Regions from separate parts of the Streptomyces sp. NPDC056486 genome, predicted to be linked through region 2. Evidence: riboswitches for the same ligand, from Rfam matches in the RefSeq annotation. Region 2 holds a riboswitch; each other region holds the start of a gene.
The links. Region 2 has a riboswitch for cyclic di-AMP ahead of ACFQ7F_RS25575 (M23 family metallopeptidase). Riboswitches for the same ligand answer to the same signal wherever they lie in the genome.
Positions count from the first base shown of each region.

Region 1: linked by a shared signal. The riboswitch ahead of ACFQ7F_RS20275 (C40 family peptidase) and the one ahead of ACFQ7F_RS25575 (M23 family metallopeptidase) in region 2 are both predicted to bind cyclic di-AMP.
Region 3: linked by a shared signal. The riboswitch ahead of ACFQ7F_RS33955 (transglycosylase SLT domain-containing protein) and the one ahead of ACFQ7F_RS25575 (M23 family metallopeptidase) in region 2 are both predicted to bind cyclic di-AMP.
Region 4: linked by a shared signal. The riboswitch ahead of ACFQ7F_RS25060 (transglycosylase family protein) and the one ahead of ACFQ7F_RS25575 (M23 family metallopeptidase) in region 2 are both predicted to bind cyclic di-AMP.

Region 1 covers NZ_JBHTSF010000047.1:21,804-26,008, reverse strand. The annotation lists gene ACFQ7F_RS20290 (LysR family transcriptional regulator) at 1-54, opposite strand, end outside; gene ACFQ7F_RS20285 (LysE family translocator) at 154-783, shown strand; gene ACFQ7F_RS20280 (DUF6328 family protein) at 737-1,327, opposite strand; gene ACFQ7F_RS20275 (C40 family peptidase) at 1,489-1,962, opposite strand; cyclic di-AMP (ydaO/yuaA leader) riboswitch at 1,966-2,138, opposite strand; gene ACFQ7F_RS20270 (hypothetical protein) at 2,493-2,801, opposite strand; gene ACFQ7F_RS20265 (ATP-dependent Clp protease proteolytic subunit) at 2,809-3,444, opposite strand; gene ACFQ7F_RS20260 (amidase) at 3,652-4,205, shown strand, end outside.
Region 2 covers NZ_JBHTSF010000070.1:40,791-44,995, reverse strand. The annotation lists gene ACFQ7F_RS25580 (GntR family transcriptional regulator) at 1-453, opposite strand, end outside; gene ACFQ7F_RS25575 (M23 family metallopeptidase) at 688-1,491, opposite strand; cyclic di-AMP (ydaO/yuaA leader) riboswitch at 1,504-1,667, opposite strand; gene ACFQ7F_RS25570 (M16 family metallopeptidase) at 1,865-3,250, opposite strand; gene ACFQ7F_RS25565 (M16 family metallopeptidase) at 3,247-4,205, opposite strand, start outside.
Region 3 covers NZ_JBHTSF010000122.1:11,090-15,294, reverse strand. The annotation lists gene thpR (RNA 2',3'-cyclic phosphodiesterase) at 1-588, shown strand, start outside; cyclic di-AMP (ydaO/yuaA leader) riboswitch at 1,751-1,945, shown strand; gene ACFQ7F_RS33955 (transglycosylase SLT domain-containing protein) at 1,950-2,690, shown strand; gene ACFQ7F_RS33950 (hypothetical protein) at 3,164-3,862, shown strand; gene ACFQ7F_RS33945 (hypothetical protein) at 4,037-4,205, shown strand, end outside.
Region 4 covers NZ_JBHTSF010000068.1:12,410-16,614, forward strand. The annotation lists gene ACFQ7F_RS25050 (cytochrome P450) at 1-740, shown strand, start outside; gene ACFQ7F_RS25055 (transglycosylase family protein) at 877-1,887, shown strand; cyclic di-AMP (ydaO/yuaA leader) riboswitch at 2,069-2,260, shown strand; gene ACFQ7F_RS25060 (transglycosylase family protein) at 2,264-2,983, shown strand; gene eno (phosphopyruvate hydratase) at 3,259-4,205, shown strand, end outside.

The DNA of each region.
Region 1 (4,205 bases), on a different contig from region 2:
CGACCCGGCCTCGGAGACCGCCACCAGTGCGGCGAGCCGCGTCGGGTCGTACATGGAAGTCTCCCGGTGCCGGGGGGGCTAAACGCCTGCTTAAGGCAGACCCAGGATATTCCACATACCTGCTGAAGGCAGAAGGAAGGCAGCCTTGAGGCCATGGACGCTCAACTGGTCGCCTTCACCGGAGTCGCCGCGGGCATGGTCGCCGTGCCGGGCGCCGACTTCGCCGTGGTGGTACGCAACGCCCTCGCATCGCGCCGCGCCGGAATCGTCTGCGCGATCGGTGTCGCGGGCGGGCTCGTGGTGCACACGGTGCTCGCGGTGGCCGGGGTCGCGGCCGTCCTGGCGGCGGTCCCCACGCTGTTCCGGGTGCTGCAGATCATGGGCGGGGCTTATGTGCTGTACCTCGGGTACCGCGCGCTGCGGTCGGCGGCGCGTGCGCCGCAGAGCTTCGGCGCGCCGGAGGGTGAGGAGCGGTCAGCAGCCGGGGGCAGTCTGCGGCAGGGCTTCCTCACCAACGCCCTCAACCCCAAGGCACCCATCACCTTCCTCAGCGTGCTGCCCCAGTTCGTACCCGCGGGCAGCCCCGCGATGCCCAGGACACTGCTGCTCGCGTCCATCATCGTGGCCCTGGCCCTGGTGTGGTTCCCGGTCGTCGCGCTCCTGGTGGACCGGCTCGGCCGATGGCTGCGGAGGCCGCGTACGGCTCGTGCGATCGAGGGCGGCACGGGCGTCGTGCTCAGCGTCCTTGGCCTGGTGCTCCTGGCCGAGGCCCTGACGGCGTGACGCCGTCCGACCCGCCGGTGCCGCTGCCGGTGTCGTCGTCGTACTCGCCCTTGCCCGCGCCGCGCACCAGGACGGGAAGCAGGCCCCAGAGGCCCGCACACACCACAAGGGTGCCCGCGCTCGCGATGATCCCACCGGTGCGGCCCACCGCCACGTCCACGACCAGGAGCACGGAACCGGCGAGCGCGAACACCAGGACCACCATGCCGAAACCGGCGAGGCGGGACGACACCCGCACGATCCGCGGCTTGGAGTGCTGCCCGAACAGCGACCTGTGCACGGCGGCCGGTGCGGTGAACAGCGCGGCGGACAGGACGGCGAGCAGCAGTGTGGTGACGTACGTGGCGCGCTGCACCGTGTCGAGCGAGGGGAAGCGTTCGGTGAAGGCGAGCGTCAACAGGAACGCGAAGAGGATCTGCACCCCGGCCTGTGTGACGCGCAGCTCCTGGAGGATCTCGGAGAAATTGCGGTCGGCGCGCTCGAAGCTCGTCTCGTTGCGCGGAGGCGGGTCGCCTGCGATGGGGGCACCGTTGTTTTCGGCCATGGCGCACGAGTATCCGTGTGGGCGCCGTCCACGCCTGGCGGGCGCGCCGATCAGAGGGCCTGGCGTGGGCCGGGCGAGGGCCGGCAATGGATCGGCCGAGCGGCGGCGGCAGCCGTGAGGCCCCCGCCGCCGTCCGACAGCTGACGTTCAGTGACGGGTGATCAGCGCACCCTGCCGTACCAGACGCTCTTCGTCCAGATCTTCTCGAGCCGCACCACGGTGTTCGACTTCGGGGCGTGCCAGATCCGGCCCTTCCCGGCGTAGATGCCGACGTGGTAGACGTTCCGGCCGGAGTGGAAGAAGACCAGGTCGCCGCGGGAGCGTTTCGACGCCGAGACATGGCGGGTCTTGTTGTACTGCTGTGCGGCGGTGCGAGGCAGCTTCTTGCCCGCGCGCTTGAACGAGTAGAGCGTCAGGCCGGAGCAGTCGAACCTGTGTGGCCCCGTCGCTCCCCAGCGGTACGGCGAGCCTTTCTTGGAGGCGGCGATCTTGAGCGCTTTGGTCCCGTGCGTCGCGGCCTCTGCCTCCGTCGTGAGCCCTGGGGCCACGAGGGTGCCGCCTACGACGGCGAGCGTGAGGACCGATACGGAGCCGGCCCTGGCGAGCAGCGACGGAACATGATTCAGCGCGGTCATGCGCAACCCTTCGTCAGCCGCCTGTGAAGGATGACCTGTCGGATTCGGGCTGGCGAAGTTGCCCGGCCGCGGTGTGCGGCTTCACCCCAAGGGTCGGCGTCCGGACCTTCCGGACCGACCCGTCATGCCTGGGTCCTCCACTCCTGCCGATGCACCGATGTCGACCGGTCATCCGGGTGGCGGCAGGACTCGGCGTCCGCCCGGACCGCCCCGCCGCTGTGGCGGGGGCTTGTCGTCGGAAGGGATCTTGACCCGTCAAGGGTGCGAATTCCGAGCCGAAACGGCGTTTTGTGAGGCTCCTCACGGCTGAACCGTTCGGGTGGACAAGGTCTGATTCGGGACCGGACCGAGGAACCCGACGATCGTTCGACCAGCACCGGAACGAGGAATTCCGGCCATCGCGTACACATCTGACGCAACTGCAGACGGCACAAATGACTACGAACGTCTACGCCGAACGAGGTAGCCCGTTTGGTTCGTTTGAGCCCCGTCCCGGACGGTTCGGGCGTCAGAGCTGTGGTGATGGGTGCTCAGGATGCCGACGGGGGTGGCACGGTGACCCGCCCGGCTCGCCGCTCGCCGTCGAGCACACGTAGCGCTCGGGCCAGCGTCGGCGCGTGCACGGCGCTCTCGCCCCGCTGGTGCATGAGCGTCAGGGCGTCCCGCAGTGCGGTTGCGCTGCCCACCAGGGCCTGGGCCGCGCGCAGCCCGCCGTAGGTGTCCGAGGCGCGCGCCGGGTTGATCCGGCCGACCAGGTCGACCACTTCGAGGTATCGGTCGATCAACTCGCCCTCGGCGCGGGTGAGTGCGGGCAGGGGAGGAAGCTCGGGCGGCAGCACCGGTGGCTCACCTCGCGCCCGGGGTGCGCGGGGATGACTTGCGGCTCGCGATGATCCGGTCCACCAGGCCGTACTCGACTGCTTCGGGGGCGCTGAGGATCTTGTCGCGCTCGATGTCGGCCGCGACGCGCTCCGGGCTCCGGCCCGTGTGCCGGACGAGCAGCTTCTCCAGTTTGGCCCGGGTGCGCAGGAGCTCTTCGGCCTGGATCGCCAGGTCGGTCGCCTGACCGTGGACCGGCTCGGCGAGCGAGGGCTGATGGATGAGGACCCGGGCGCCGGGCAGCGCGCATCGCTTGCCGGGGGTGCCCGCGGCAAGGAGGACGGCGGCCGCCGACGCGGCCTGGCCCAGGCAGGTCGTCTCCACGTCGCACGTGACGAACTGGATCGTGTCGTAGATGGCCGTCATCGCGCTGAACGAGCCGCCGGGGGAGTTGATGTAGAGCGAGATGTCGCGGTCGGGCGCCTGGTGTTCGAGGTGCATGAACTGCGCCATCACGTCGTTGGCGGAGGTGTCGTCGATCGGCGTCCCGAGGAAGACGATGCGCTCTTCGAGCAGCTTCGAGTACGGATCGACGGTCCGCTGTCCCGTGCTGGTGCGCTCGGTGAACTCGGGCAGGACATAGCGGGCGAACGGTCGGTTCATGGCACGTCTCTCCTCTACCGGGGGTCGGCTGCCCCAAGGCTTCCTGTAAAAAACGTACAGGACGTACGTAACGTCGTGGTGAGGAGCATGTTCGGGTGATCCGCCGGAGTCAACAGACGGGCCGTGTTTCAGCCGCTCGCTGAAAGCGCATGCCGAGAACGCGGCAACGAACGCCAGCAGCCCACCGCCCCGAGCCGAAAGCGTCGTATGAGCCCTGAAGAAGCCCACCGAGTCCCCGGCGCCGCGGAGCTCGTTCACCTCACCGCCCGCGAGCTCGCCGCCCGGATCCGCACCCGCGAGCTGTCCGCGCGAGAGGTCGTCCAGGCGCACCTGGACCGGATCGAGCAGGTCAACGGCGCCGTGAACGCCGTGGTGACCCTCTCGGCGGAGCGCGCGCTCGACGAGGCGTACACCGCCGACGAACAGACAGCGCGCGGTGAACCGCTCGGCCCGCTGCACGGGCTGCCCATCGCCCACAAGGACACGCACGACACCCGCGGAATCCGGACCACCTACGGGACGCCGCTCCTGGCCGACAACGTCCCGGACCGCGACGAGCTGATCGTCGAGCGCATCCGCGCCGCCGGGGCGATCACCATCGGCAAGACCAACGTGCCCGAGTTCGCGGCCGGTTCGCACACCGTCAATCCGGTCTTCGGCGCCACCCGCAACCCGTACGACCTTCAGCGGTCGGCGGGCGGCAGCAGCGGGGGAGCGGCGGCGGCGCTCGCGTGCGGAATGCACCCCCTGGCCGACGGCAG
Region 2 (4,205 bases):
CCGGAGCTGGGTGAGCAGAGCCGTGAGGCCCGGGCTGCCGGACGACTGGGCGAGCGTCTCGTGGAACCAGCCGCCCAACGAGCGCAGATCCTCGCTCTGACCGCGCCTCGAACGGTCCTGGCCGAGCCTGACGAGGCCACGCAGGACCTTCAGGTGCGCATCCGTGCGGCGCTGTGCGGCGCGGGCCGCACCAAGGGGCTCCAGGAGCATGCGTATCTCCAGGAGGTCGGCCGCCTCCTGCTCGGTGGGCTCCGCGACGCACGCGCCCGCATGTCTGCGCGTGACGACGAAGCCCTCGGCCTCCAGGGTGCGCAGGGCCTCGCGCACGGGGACGCGGGAGACTCCATAGCGGCGTGCGAGCAGTTCCTCGGTGAGCCGGCCACCCCGTTCGTAGACACCGGAGACGATGTCGTCCCGGATGGCCGTGCATACCGAGTGCGCGGGAATGCGCATGACCTGACCTCCGCCTTAATCCCCGCGAAACGCGGTCGATCGACGCCTTTTCAGTGACCCTATTGCAGGGCGGCTGAATTTCCGATGGCGGGCCGAAATCCATGGATATATTTTGGCCAAAGGCGGCACGGGTGCGGTTCGGGGGCACTCGGGTACCGCGAAAGCCCCGGCTCTCGACGAGCCGGGGCTTTCGGTGGATCAGATGCGCTTCGTGCGACGGTCCGGGGTCAGGGATCAGACGCCGACGTCGTGCGCGCGGAGGTACGCGACCGGGTCGATGTCCGTGCCGTAGTCCTCGCCGGTGCGGGCCTCGAAGTGGAGGTGCGGGCCGCTGGAGTTGCCGGTGGAGCCCGAGAGGCCGATCTGCTGGCCCGGAGTGACCGCCTGGCCGACGGTGACGCCGAGGGACGACATGTGGCCGTACTGGGTGTACGTGCCGTCGTTCATCTTGATGACCACGTTGTTGCCGTAGGCACCGCCCCAGCCGGCCTCGACGACGGTGCCGGAGCCGACCGCGTGGACCGTGGTGCCGGACGCGGCGTGGAAGTCGATGCCGGTGTGGCTGCCGGAGGACCACATGCCGCCGCCGGTCTGGTAGCCCGTGGAGACGGACGAGCCGGTGATCGGGGAGACGTAGCTGTTCAGGCGCTTGCGCTCGGCCTCGCGAGCAGCACGCTCCTTGGCCTCGCGCTCCTTCTTGGCCTTGGCCTTCGCCTCGGCCTCGGCCTTGCGCTTGGCCTCTTCGGCCTTCTTCTTGGCGGCTTCTTCGGCCTTCTTGGCCGCTGCCGCGTCGTCGGCGGCCTGCTGCTGGGCAGCGGCCTGCGCGTCGATGCTCTGGGCGAGCGAGTCGCCGACGGAGACCGCCTGGGTGAGGCCGGTGTGCTCGAGGGCCACGGCGTCGTCGGCGGCGAGGGCCGGAGCGGCCAGGCCTCCTATGACACCGGTGGTGGTGAGGGCTGCGACGCCCGCCACGTTCGCGGTCGTACGCGTGAGGCGGCTCGGGCGACGGTGCTTCCCGGTGGCACGGGTGAACGCCATGAAGCGGCTGATCCTTTCCTTCCTTCTCGCCTACCGGGTTAGCTGACGGGTTCGGAGCAGGAAGGTCTCCTACGAGTCCCTCGCCTCACGGCAAGGTTCCCGATTCACCCCAAGGGGACATGTGGGTCCCCGGCTCCCCTGGCTCGCGCCGTACGGGGACTCGGCGATGACTGTCCGGTGCCGCGGGTGCGGCGTACTGCATGACGAACAGCCGGACCGACGCTAAGCGGGGCGTCTTTCAAACGACAAACGGATCAGAGTTTTTGTAGCGCACGCCACAGGGCAGACACGTAACCTCCATACTAATTCGGACATATGAGGACCCCGGTAGCAAATTCCAGCCACCGGGGTCCCGATATGTCCTGACTGTCACTCAGCCCGTGACCACACTCACTTCACCGATGCCGAGCGCCCTGACGGGCTCCTCGATCTGTGCGGCGTCACCGACGAGCACCGTCACCAGGCGGTCCTGCGGGAAGGCGCTCACCACGGCGGCGGTGGCCTCCACGGTGCCGGTCGCGGCCAACTGGCGGTACAACTGCGCCTGGAAGTCGTCCGGAAGGTGCTGCTCGACCTGATCGGCGAGGGTGGCCGCGACGGACGCCGCCATCTCGTACTTGAGCGGGGCCACGCCCACCAGGTTCTGCACGGCGACGTCGCGCTCGGCGTCCGTGAGGCCGTCGGCGGCGAGGGTGCGCAGCACCTTCCACAGGTCGTCGAGCGCCGGTCCTGTGGACTCGGTGTCCACCGAGCCGCTGATGGCCAGCATCGCGGCACCGGTGCCGTCCGGCGCGGAACGCAGGACCTGGGCGAACGACCGTACGCCGTAGGTGTATCCCTTCTCCTCGCGCAGGACGCGGTCGAGGCGCGAGGTGAGGGTGCCGCCGAGGCAGTACGTGCCGAGCACCTGCGCGGGCCACACGCGGTCGTGCCGGTCCGGTCCCACGCGGCCGATGAGCAGCTGCGTCTGGACGGCGCCGGGGCGGTCCACGATGACGACACGGCCGGTGTCGTCGGCGGTCACCGGGGGCACCGGGCGCGGCTCGGCCGTGCCGCCCGTCCAGGAGCCGATGGTGTCGGCGAGGACGGCGTCCAGGTCGACGCCGGTCAGGTCGCCGACGACGACGGCGGTCGCCGTGGCGGGACGCACGTGCTTCTCGTAGAAGGCACGCACCGCCGCCGAGTCGATGGCCGTGACCGTCTCCTCGGTGCCCTGGCGGGGGCGCGACATGCGCGACGTCGCCGGGAACAGCTGCCGGGAGAGCTCCTTGGCGGCGCGACGACCCGGGTTGGCGGCCTCGTGCGGGATCTCGTCCAGGCGGTTGCGTACGAGGCGTTCGATCTCGCTGTCCGCGAAGGCGGGGGCGCGCAGGGCGTCGGAGAGCAGGCCGAGCGCCTTCGGGAGGCGGGAGACCGGCACTTCGAGGGAGACGCGGACGCCGGGGTGGTCGGCGTGCGCGTCCATGCTGGCGCCGCAGCGGTCGAGTTCCGCGGCGAAGTCCTCGGCGGAGTGTTTGTCGGTGCCTTCGTTGAATGCCCTCGCCATGATCGTGGCGACGCCGTCGAGGCCCGCGGGCTCGGCGTCGAGCGGCGCCTCGAGGTGGATCTCCACGGCGACGACCTGCTGGCCGGGGCGGTGGCAGCGCAGCACGGTGAGGCCGTTGTCCAGGGTGGCTCGCTCGGGCGCGGGGAAGGCCCACGGCCGTGCGGTGCCTGCCTGGGGCTGTGGGTGGAACTGCATCGTCGCGGCCTCGGTCACTTCGCCGCCTCCTCTTCGTCCTCGTCGGTGGCTTCGGCGCCCTCAGGGGCCGCTGTGGGCTCGTACACGAGCACCGCGCGGTTGTCGGGGCGCAGGCGGGCCGCTGCGGCCGCCTTGACCTCTTCGGCGGTGACGTCCAGGACGCGCCCGACGGCGGTCAGGGCGAGCTGCGGGTCTCCGAACAGGACGGCGTACCGGCACAGTTCGTCCGCGCGTCCTGCCACGGTGGAGAGCCGGTCGAGCCACTCGCGCTCCAGCTGTGCCTGGGCGCGCTCCATCTCCTCGTCGGTGGGGCCCTCTTCCGCGAAGCGGGCGAGCTCCTCGTCGACGGCGGCCTCGATGACGGGGACCTCGACGTCGCCGGACGTCTTCACGTCGAGCCAGCCGAGCGAGGGGGCCCCGGCGAGGCGCAGCAGGCCGAACCCGGCCGCCACCGCGGTGCGGTCGCGGCGCACCAGGCGGTTGTAGAGCCGCGACGACTCGCCGCTGCCCAGGACAGTGAGCGCCAGGTCGGCCGCGTCGCACGCGCGCGTGCCGTCCTCCGGGAGGCGGTAGGCGGCCATCAGGGCGCGGGCCGGTACCTCTTCCTCGACGACCTCGCGCAGCTCCTCGCCGATCGTGTCGGGCAGCGAGCCGTCGCGCGGCGGCTGCTTGGCGTCGTTCGAGGGGATGGACCCGAAGTACTGCTCGACCCAGGCGAGGGTCTGCTCCGGGTCGATGTCGCCGACGACCGACAGGACGGCGTTGTTGGGCGCGTAGTACGTACGGAAGAAGTTCCGCGCGTCCTCCAGCGTCGCCGCGTCCAGGTCGGCCATGGAGCCGATCGGGGTGTGGTGGTAGGGGTGGCCCTCGGGGTACGAGAGGGCGGTCAGCTTCTCGAACGCCGTGCCGTAGGGAACGTTGTCGTAGCGCTGGCGGCGCTCGTTCTTGACGACGTCCCGCTGGTTCTCCATGG
Region 3 (4,205 bases), on a different contig from region 2:
GCCCCGCCCGACGACGCGAAACAAGAACTGGCGCAGGCACTTGAGCCCGCCCAACACGCACATCCCCGCATGCGTTGGAACCGCATCGAGGACTGGCACATCACCCTGGCGTTCCTCGGCGAAGTCCCCGCCCCGACGGTGCAACTCCTGCACGCACCGCTCGCCCGCCTCGCAGCAACCCGCCGATCCCTCACCCTGGCCCTGCACGGCGGTGGGCACTTCGACGAGCGGGTGCTGTGGAGCGGAATCAACGGCGACCTCGAAAGGCTGCACCTGCTCGCCACCGACGTACGCGCCGTCGCCGACCACTGCGGAATCACCCACACGCACCGGCCGTTCCGCCCGCACCTGACACTGGCCCGCGCCCGCCGCGACACCCCCTCGTGCGCAGCAGAAGCCGCCGCCGGACTAGCCGGATTCACCGGCTGCTCATGGCAGGCCCAGCGCCTCCACCTGGTCGCCAGCAACACCGGCCGCGGCCCCGGCCCCATCCATTACCGCGACATCGGCGCCTGGAACTTCGGCAGCCCCACCTCGCCACCCCACGATGAGGACCCCGTCCAGCAGCCACCACGCAAACGGACTTAGACACATACCCACACCCACGCCCACACCAGGAGGATCCCCTAACGGCGGGCAGAGAGTTTGATGTCTCGGGAAGCCGTCCTGCATCTAGGCCAGTTGACGCCACTGGCGATTCCCGCTTTCCGCCACTACCTCCAGACGGGCACCGCAGTTCAGAGCAACGAGCATAATCTGACGGGGGCACAGAAATTACGCTTACCTACTGACATTTCAGCGATGCCCCACACGAGAGCTACGGAATGCACCCTCCGGGCTCATTCCATAACCCTGCGGCTTCCAGCCTAAATACCTGCCCCGGAATGCAAGCGCCCCCTTCGGATACTTGAACCTGAAGAAGGGATACGCATTCTCTAGGAGAGAGAAGAACTCCCGGAAAAATCCGGGGGTTTGGCCCTCCGGACGTATGGGTGGGACTGGGCCGCCCTCAGCATCCTCAGAACTTCCGCCGCCCGAGTGCAGAGGCCCCCGACGCACAACACCCGTCAACCCACTCGCATCCCCGAAGCCTCCACGTCGCCCCCGTCGCCCCCTCCCCCAACAGCATCCATCGGGGCGTGGTTTGGCTAGCTCAGGGCAGTGACTTATTGATCCAGCAGGGTGGCGTCGCGACGGGGCCTGTTGGCTGGGGACGTGGGAGAAGGCCTGTTCCACACGAGACGAATACCCCGCACACCCAGCGCGCTCATTCCGATCATCACCCGGTCATGAACACTGCCGCGGACCCTCTGCCGGTCCGTTCCGTCGGGGACACGCCGCTCGCGGAGGAGTGACCGCGCGGTCGCGTCAGCAGCGGGGGCAGGGTGTCCGTTTTGACCTGAAAGACGGGCTCACAAGGTGCCACCTTCACAGGGGAAGCCACCCATTCGCACCACTAAGGGCACATGGAGCTTTATGCCCCAGTTTAACTTCTTTCGCGCAAGACAAGGCGATCTAATACCTCCTTCATCCGCATTCCAGTCCGTAGCCCATTCAGTGAATTGAGTCACACTGTCGCGACCGCGCCCCTGGGAGCCGCTGAGCGTACTTCCGTTGCGCGCTAAGAAAGTTGGGGTTTTTGATCAATGCGGGCAACGAGTTCTGTTCACCAGGGACAGGTCTCGCGCATTCCCTATGCGAATTCGTGTCTTGTTCCGTCCGGGCTTTCTCGCCTAACGTCACCGTTAATCCGGATGGAACGCCGAATCCTGCCGCTGTCCGGAAACCCTCCCACCCACTCACTCACGCACGGCAGGAGCGGGGGACCCAGGTAAGCCGTCGATCCGGATTCCGGAACGACTCGGGGTGAAGTCGCATTCGCAGTGCGACCGGACATCTCCCGTCCGAACCCGACAGCTCACCTCGTAGGCGACGGAGAGGAATTCGTCATGCCTGCAAAGGGAAAGCACCGCCGCCCCAAGTCCAGCCCGCTCACCCGGAACATCGCCGCCGCAAGCACGGGCGGCGCCGTGCTCATCCTCCCGGTGCTCGGCGCGACCACCGCAGCCGCGGCGCCGGCCGGCACCGCCGCCAAGCCCGCCGCGGCCCCCACGACGTACGTCGTCACCGCAGGCGACTCCCTCTCCAAGATCGCCCGCGAGCACTCCCTGAGCGGCGGCTGGAAGAAGCTGTACGAGGACAACCGCAGCACCCTCGGCAACGACCCGAAGCTGATCCACCCCGGTCTCAAGCTCACCCTCGGCGAGAAGGCACCGGCCCAGCCGGCGTCCGCCGAGCGGGCAGACCGCTCCGAGCGCACGGACACGCTCTCCGCAGAGCCCGCCGCAGCCCCGGCGAAGAAGGCCTACACCAACGACCTCGACGGCTGGATCAACGAGTCGCTCGACGTACTGGCCCAGCACGGCATCCCCGGCACCTACGAGGGCATCCACCGCAACATCATGCGCGAGTCCTCCGGCAACCCTCAGATCACCAACAACTGGGACTCCAACGCCGCCGCCGGAATACCCTCCAAGGGACTCCTGCAGGTCATCGACCCCACGTTCGCCGCGTACCACGTGCCCGGCACGTCGACGGACAGCTTCGACCCCGTCGCCAACATCACCGCTGCCTGCAACTACGCGGCCGACCGCTACGGCTCGATCGACAACGTGAACGGGCCCTACTAGAAGCCCCACCCCCCTCATCCGCTGCAAGCCCGGCGCACCGTGTGCCTTGGGCTCAGGCCGCTCTCGGTCCGCGCACCGCTCCCGCCAGCACACGCCGGCAGGCACGCCGCATCTCCGCGGCTGCCTCGCCCGGCGCCGGGACGAGGCTTGCGGCCACCGACAGCCCTAGGCGCTCGCGTCACCGGGGCGGCCGCGCACCGGCGCATGCGCCAGCGAGCTCTCTTCCCTGAGCGGCTCAGCAGCTGCGCATAGCCCAGGAGGCCAGGGGCAGAGAGTCGCGCAGCCGGGCAGACGGAGGGCACCAGACCGGTTCGTCCGCCCGGATGTCAAACTCATGGAGGCCTGCATAGTCTGCTTCCCCGGCGACTCAGGCACAGCGACGCCCACCAGGACCTGCCACATACTGCGCTGGGCCAGCGGGCGCCCCAGCAAACGAGGCGTTGGTCTCACCCCTGCTGGCGTAGCGTGTCGCCATGTCCACGCCTTCACAGCCAGGTGGTTCGGGTCCGCATACGTCCTTCGGACCGCCGCCCGTCCAGCCGCAGTTCCCGCAGCAGGGTCCTCCCTACGCGCAGCCCTACCCCGCGGCTGGGGGGCCCGGCCCGTGGGGCGCACCTTCCATGGGCCCGCCTCCTTCCCGGCGCAGTACCGCCAAGGTGTTGGGCATCACCGGTGGCATCGTCGGTGCGTTGGTGGTGGTGCTCGCTGGAGTTGCTTTGTTCGTGGACGGCTCAGAGGGAGGGTTCCCGGAGGCGAAGTACCGCATGAGCGTGCCGGACGAGCTGGTCGGCGGGACGTACCGGCTGTCTCAGGACTTCTCCTCCACCGCCGGCAAGCAGATCGTCGAGGAGAACCGGAGCCGGGCCAACGTGCGTGACCCGAAGGCAGTGGTGGCCCAGTACACGGGGCGGGGCGACCAGGAGGGCGGCAAATTGGTCGTCTCCGGTATCTACGGCCGGTACAAAGACCCCGACCGAGCTCGCGACTACCTGATGGAAGGCGCCACCAAAGGCCAGGGCGCCACGGTCGCCGTGCCCGCACACGACGTCACGCCCGTCGGCTCGAAGGTGACCTTGAGCTGTCAGGTCCTGACCTCAGAACAGAACGGCAGCCGCAGCAACGTGCCGATGTGCGCCTGGGGCGACGACAACACCGGGGCGGCTGTCGGGTGATCACACCGGAAACCGCAGTGCAGGAACCTGAGTCCGTCGACCTTGACGCAATTGCACGGACGACTCTGCAAGTTCGCAAGGAGATGCGCGAACCCATCGGCTGAGCATGCTGCTGAGCCAGACCTGCACCCCAGCTTGTCCTACGTCTCTGGCGCGGGCCGGCGCCTGAGTGCTGTGGCACTCCTGGCGCACGCGTCGGCGTACGGCGTGGACGGCCTGTGGCCGCCGACCGGTGAGCGGATCGGCAACTGGCTCACGCTCGGCGGTGACGCCCTCGGCATGGTGCCCGGCGTCGGTGCGGCGAAGGCGGGAGTCATGGCCGGATTCAAGGCGGGGCGTGGGG
Region 4 (4,205 bases), on a different contig from region 2:
GGGGAGGTCCCAGGGGCGGGGTCGCCCGGTCCGTGAAGAAGATGCGCGGCTACCTCGCCGAGCTGATCCACCGCAAGCGTCTCGAACCCGGCGACGACCTCATCTCGGGGCTCATCCGCGCCTCCGACCACGGCGAGCACCTCACCGAGAACGAGGCCGCCGCGATGGCATTTATCTTGCTTTTTGCCGGTTTTGAGACGACCGTGAACCTCATCGGCAATGGCACTTATGCCCTGCTCACCCACCCCGAACAGCGCGAGCGGCTCCAGGAGTCCCTCAAGGGCGGCGACACCGGACTCCTGGAGACCGGGCTCGAGGAGCTCCTCCGCTTCGACGGACCCGTCGAACTCGCCACCTGGCGGTATGCCACCGAGCGGCTGACCGTCGGAGGGGAGGACATCGCCGTCGGTGACCCCGTTCTCGTCGTCCTCGCCGCCGCCGACCGTGACCCGGAACGCTTCGACCGACCGGACGCGCTCGACCTCTCCCGGCGCGACAACCAACACCTCGGCTACGGCCATGGCATTCATTACTGTCTCGGTGCGCCGCTCGCCCGGCTCGAAGGGCAGACCGCCCTCGCGACGCTTCTGCGGCGCCTTCCTGACCTGCGACTCGCGGCGGAACCTGGTGATTTGAGATGGCGTGGCGGGCTCATCATGCGTGGACTCCGTACGCTGCCCGTGGAGTTCACACCCGCACAGCAGAGCAAATATCAGCCACTTGAAGCGCCGTCCAGCTGACGAGCCGTCAAGACTGTGACTTTCACGTGATCTCCGCTGCATCGACTTGTGACAAGCGTTCGACTCCCGCTACGTTCACCGACGACTCGGCATCCCGTGTCGCAGTCGTCGCTCCAGTCACGCGAAAGGCAACCGCATGCTCTCCGGCAATGGTCGTCACCGACGCCCCCGCCAGGCCCCGGCCCTGATCGTCGCGGCAGGAGTCGCAGGATCGGCCATAGCCATCCCGCTGCTCGGCGCCACCAGTGCGAGCGCGGCGGACGCCGCCACGTGGGACAAGCTCGCGGAGTGCGAGAGCGGCGGGTCCTGGAGCGCGGACGCGGGCAACGGGTACTACGGCGGGCTCCAGTTGTCGCAGCAGGTCTGGGAGGACAACGGCGGCCTCGACTTCGCGCCGAGCGCCGATCAGGCCAGCCGCTCGCAGCAGATCTCCGTCGCCGAGAAGGTTCTCGACGATCAGGGGGTCAAGGCCTGGCCGAGCTGCGCGCCGGTCGCAGGCCTCACCGAGGACGGTGCCGCCGCCGACGTCGACCCGGGCGCTCCGATCACGACGACGCCTTCCGACGAAGCGACGGAGTCGGGCGACTCCGGTGCGTCGGACGGGTCGGACGGGTCGGATGAATCGGATGAGCCGAGCACGTCGCCGAGTGAGTCGGCCGACCCCTCGGACAGTGCCAAGTCTTCGGACGAGCCTTCAGATGAGCCGTCGGGCGAGTCCTCGAAGAAGCCCTCCGGTGACTCCGGCAAGTCCGGCGCCGACGACGAGTCGCGAGACAAGAATCACGACGAGTCGGGTGATTCGGATGACTCGGGCAAGTCCGGGCAGAGCGATGAGACTTCGCCGACCCCCACTCCCACCACCGGCGAGGGCGAAGGCCGCCACCGCGGCGACAGCGCGGACGGCAAGCCGTCCGGCGACGACTCCCGCGAGGGTTCGGGCCGGCACGCCTCGCGCGGCGACGAGCGACAGCAGGACGCCTCGGACGGGACGTACACGGTCCGCTCCGGAGACAACCTCTGGGCCATCGCGGACGACCACGACGTGAAGGGCGGGTGGACCGAGCTGTACGCCGAGAACGAGAAGGCCGTCGGCTCCGACCCCGATCTCATCCTTCCCGGTCAGAGCCTCGATTTGGGCGAAAAGTAGGGGAAGTTGGCGACTCGCTTTGCGCCTGATGTCCGGATTGGCGCAAGTGAGACATGGGTCTCAGAAGCCCTGATCGTCTTTGGAATTCGGCCGTCGGCATGACTACGGTCGTGACCGCTCGCCACAGCGGGCCCCGCCGGTCGGTACGCCGAGTCCTGCCAACGGCCGTTCGGGAACAGTCGTCGCGTAAGCGCCGTAGGCAGGAGCGGGGGAACCAAGGTTTCCGCCGGGCCCGGCCGTTCAGCATCGCGAGAGCGAGGCGGACGAGCGGACGGGAACGGCTAGGGGTTAAGCCGCGCTCAGGAAGCGCGGCCGGGCAACTTCATCGGCCCGAACCCGACAGCTCACCTCGCAGGCGTCGGTGAGGGGATCACTCATGCTGTTTTCCAGCAAGGGCAAGCACCGCCGCCCGTCCAAGGCCACCCGTGTCGCCACGCTCGCGGGCGTCACCGGTGTCGCCGTCGCCGCTCCGCTGATGGCGGCCGGCCAGGCCTCCGCCGCGACGAACTCCGAGTGGGACGCCGTCGCGCAGTGCGAGTCCGGCGGCAACTGGTCGATCAACACGGGCAACGGCTACACGGGCGGCCTGCAGTTCTCGTCGTCCACCTGGGCCGCGTACGGCGGCACGAAGTACGCGTCCAGCGCGGACCAGGCCTCCAAGGCCCAGCAGATAGAGATCGGCGAGAAGGTCCTCGCGGGCCAGGGCAAGGGTGCCTGGCCGAGCTGCGGTGTCGGCCTCTCGGGCGCTTCCAACGAGGGTGGCGGTGCGCAGGAGAGCGCCCCGCAGCAGACCCAGGAGCAGCCCAAGAACGAGCCCAGCGCCCAGACCGAGCAGCCGCAGCAGGCCGCTCCGAAGCAGGCCGCGCCGAAGCCCGAGGCTCCGAAGACCGAGTCCAAGAAGACCGTCGAGACCCCGACCGGCAAGACGGTCAAGAAGGGCGACGGCGAGTACAAGGTCAAGAAGGGTGACACCCTCTCCAAGATCGCCGAGGCGAAGGACGTCAAGGGCGGCTGGCACAAGGTGTACAAGCTCAACGGCGACATCATCGACAACGCCGACATGATCTTCCCGGGTCAGCAGCTGCACCTCAGCTAAGAGGAGCCTGCTGCAGCTCGGCGGAGAAGCTGAGAGAGGCGGCGGCGCTTCGGCGGAGGCGCCGCCCGCCCCACCCCGTCCCCACGGGTCCACCCCGCCCCGGTGCGCGTATCCCCCGTACGCACCGGGGCGGGGTTTGTTTTGTTCCGTTCGGAAACTTTTTGCTCTCGGTTTGTCCATAGGGCGGCGGCTCGGCTCGCTCTTGCCCGGGAGCCGGTTAGGCTCGTGTCCGCGAGGCCAACGCCCCGCGTACCCGCGTCACATCCCAGAAGGAGATGCTCGTGCCGTCCATCGACGTCGTCGTAGCCCGGGAAATCCTGGACTCCCGAGGCAACCCCACGGTCGAGGTCGAGGTCGGCCTCGACGACGGCAGCACGGGTCGTGCCGCCGTTCCGTCCGGTGCGTCCACCGGTGCTTTCGAGGCCATCGAACTCCGTGACGGTGACCCCAACCGTTACCAGGGCAAGGGCGTGGAGAAGGCCGTCCTCGCCGTCATCGAGCAGATCGGCCCGGAGCTCGTCGGGTACGACGCGACCGAGCAGCGCCTGATCGACCAGGCGATGTTCGACCTCGACGCCACCGACAACAAGGGCTCGCTCGGCGCCAACGCCATCCTCGGCGTCTCGCTCGCCGTCGCGCACGCCGCGTCGGAGGCCTCCGACCTGCCGCTCTTCCGCTACCTCGGCGGCCCGAACGCGCACCTGCTGCCCGTTCCGATGATGAACATCCTGAACGGCGGGTCGCACGCCGACTCGAACGTCGACATCCAGGAGTTCATGATCGCGCCGATCGGCGCCGAGTCGTTCTCCGAGGCCCTGCGCTGGGGCACCGAGGTCTACCACACGCTGAAGAAGGTCCTGAAGGACAAGGGCCTCTCCACCGGCCTGGGCGACGAGGGCGGCTTCGCCCCGAACCTGGACTCCAACCGCGCCGCGCTCGACCTCATCCTCGAGGCCATCAAGCAGGCCGGTTACGTCCCCGGTGAGCAGATCGGCCTCGCTCTCGACGTCGCCGCTTCCGAGTTCTACAAGGACGGCAAGTACGAGTTCGAGGGCAAGTCCCGCTCGGCCGCCGAGATGACCGAGTACTACGAGGAGCTCGTCGCCTCGTACCCGCTCGTCTCCATCGAGGACCCGCTGTTCGAGGACGACTGGGCGGGCTGGAAGGTCCTCACCGACAAGCTGGGCACCAAGGTCCAGATCGTCGGCGACGACCTCTTCGT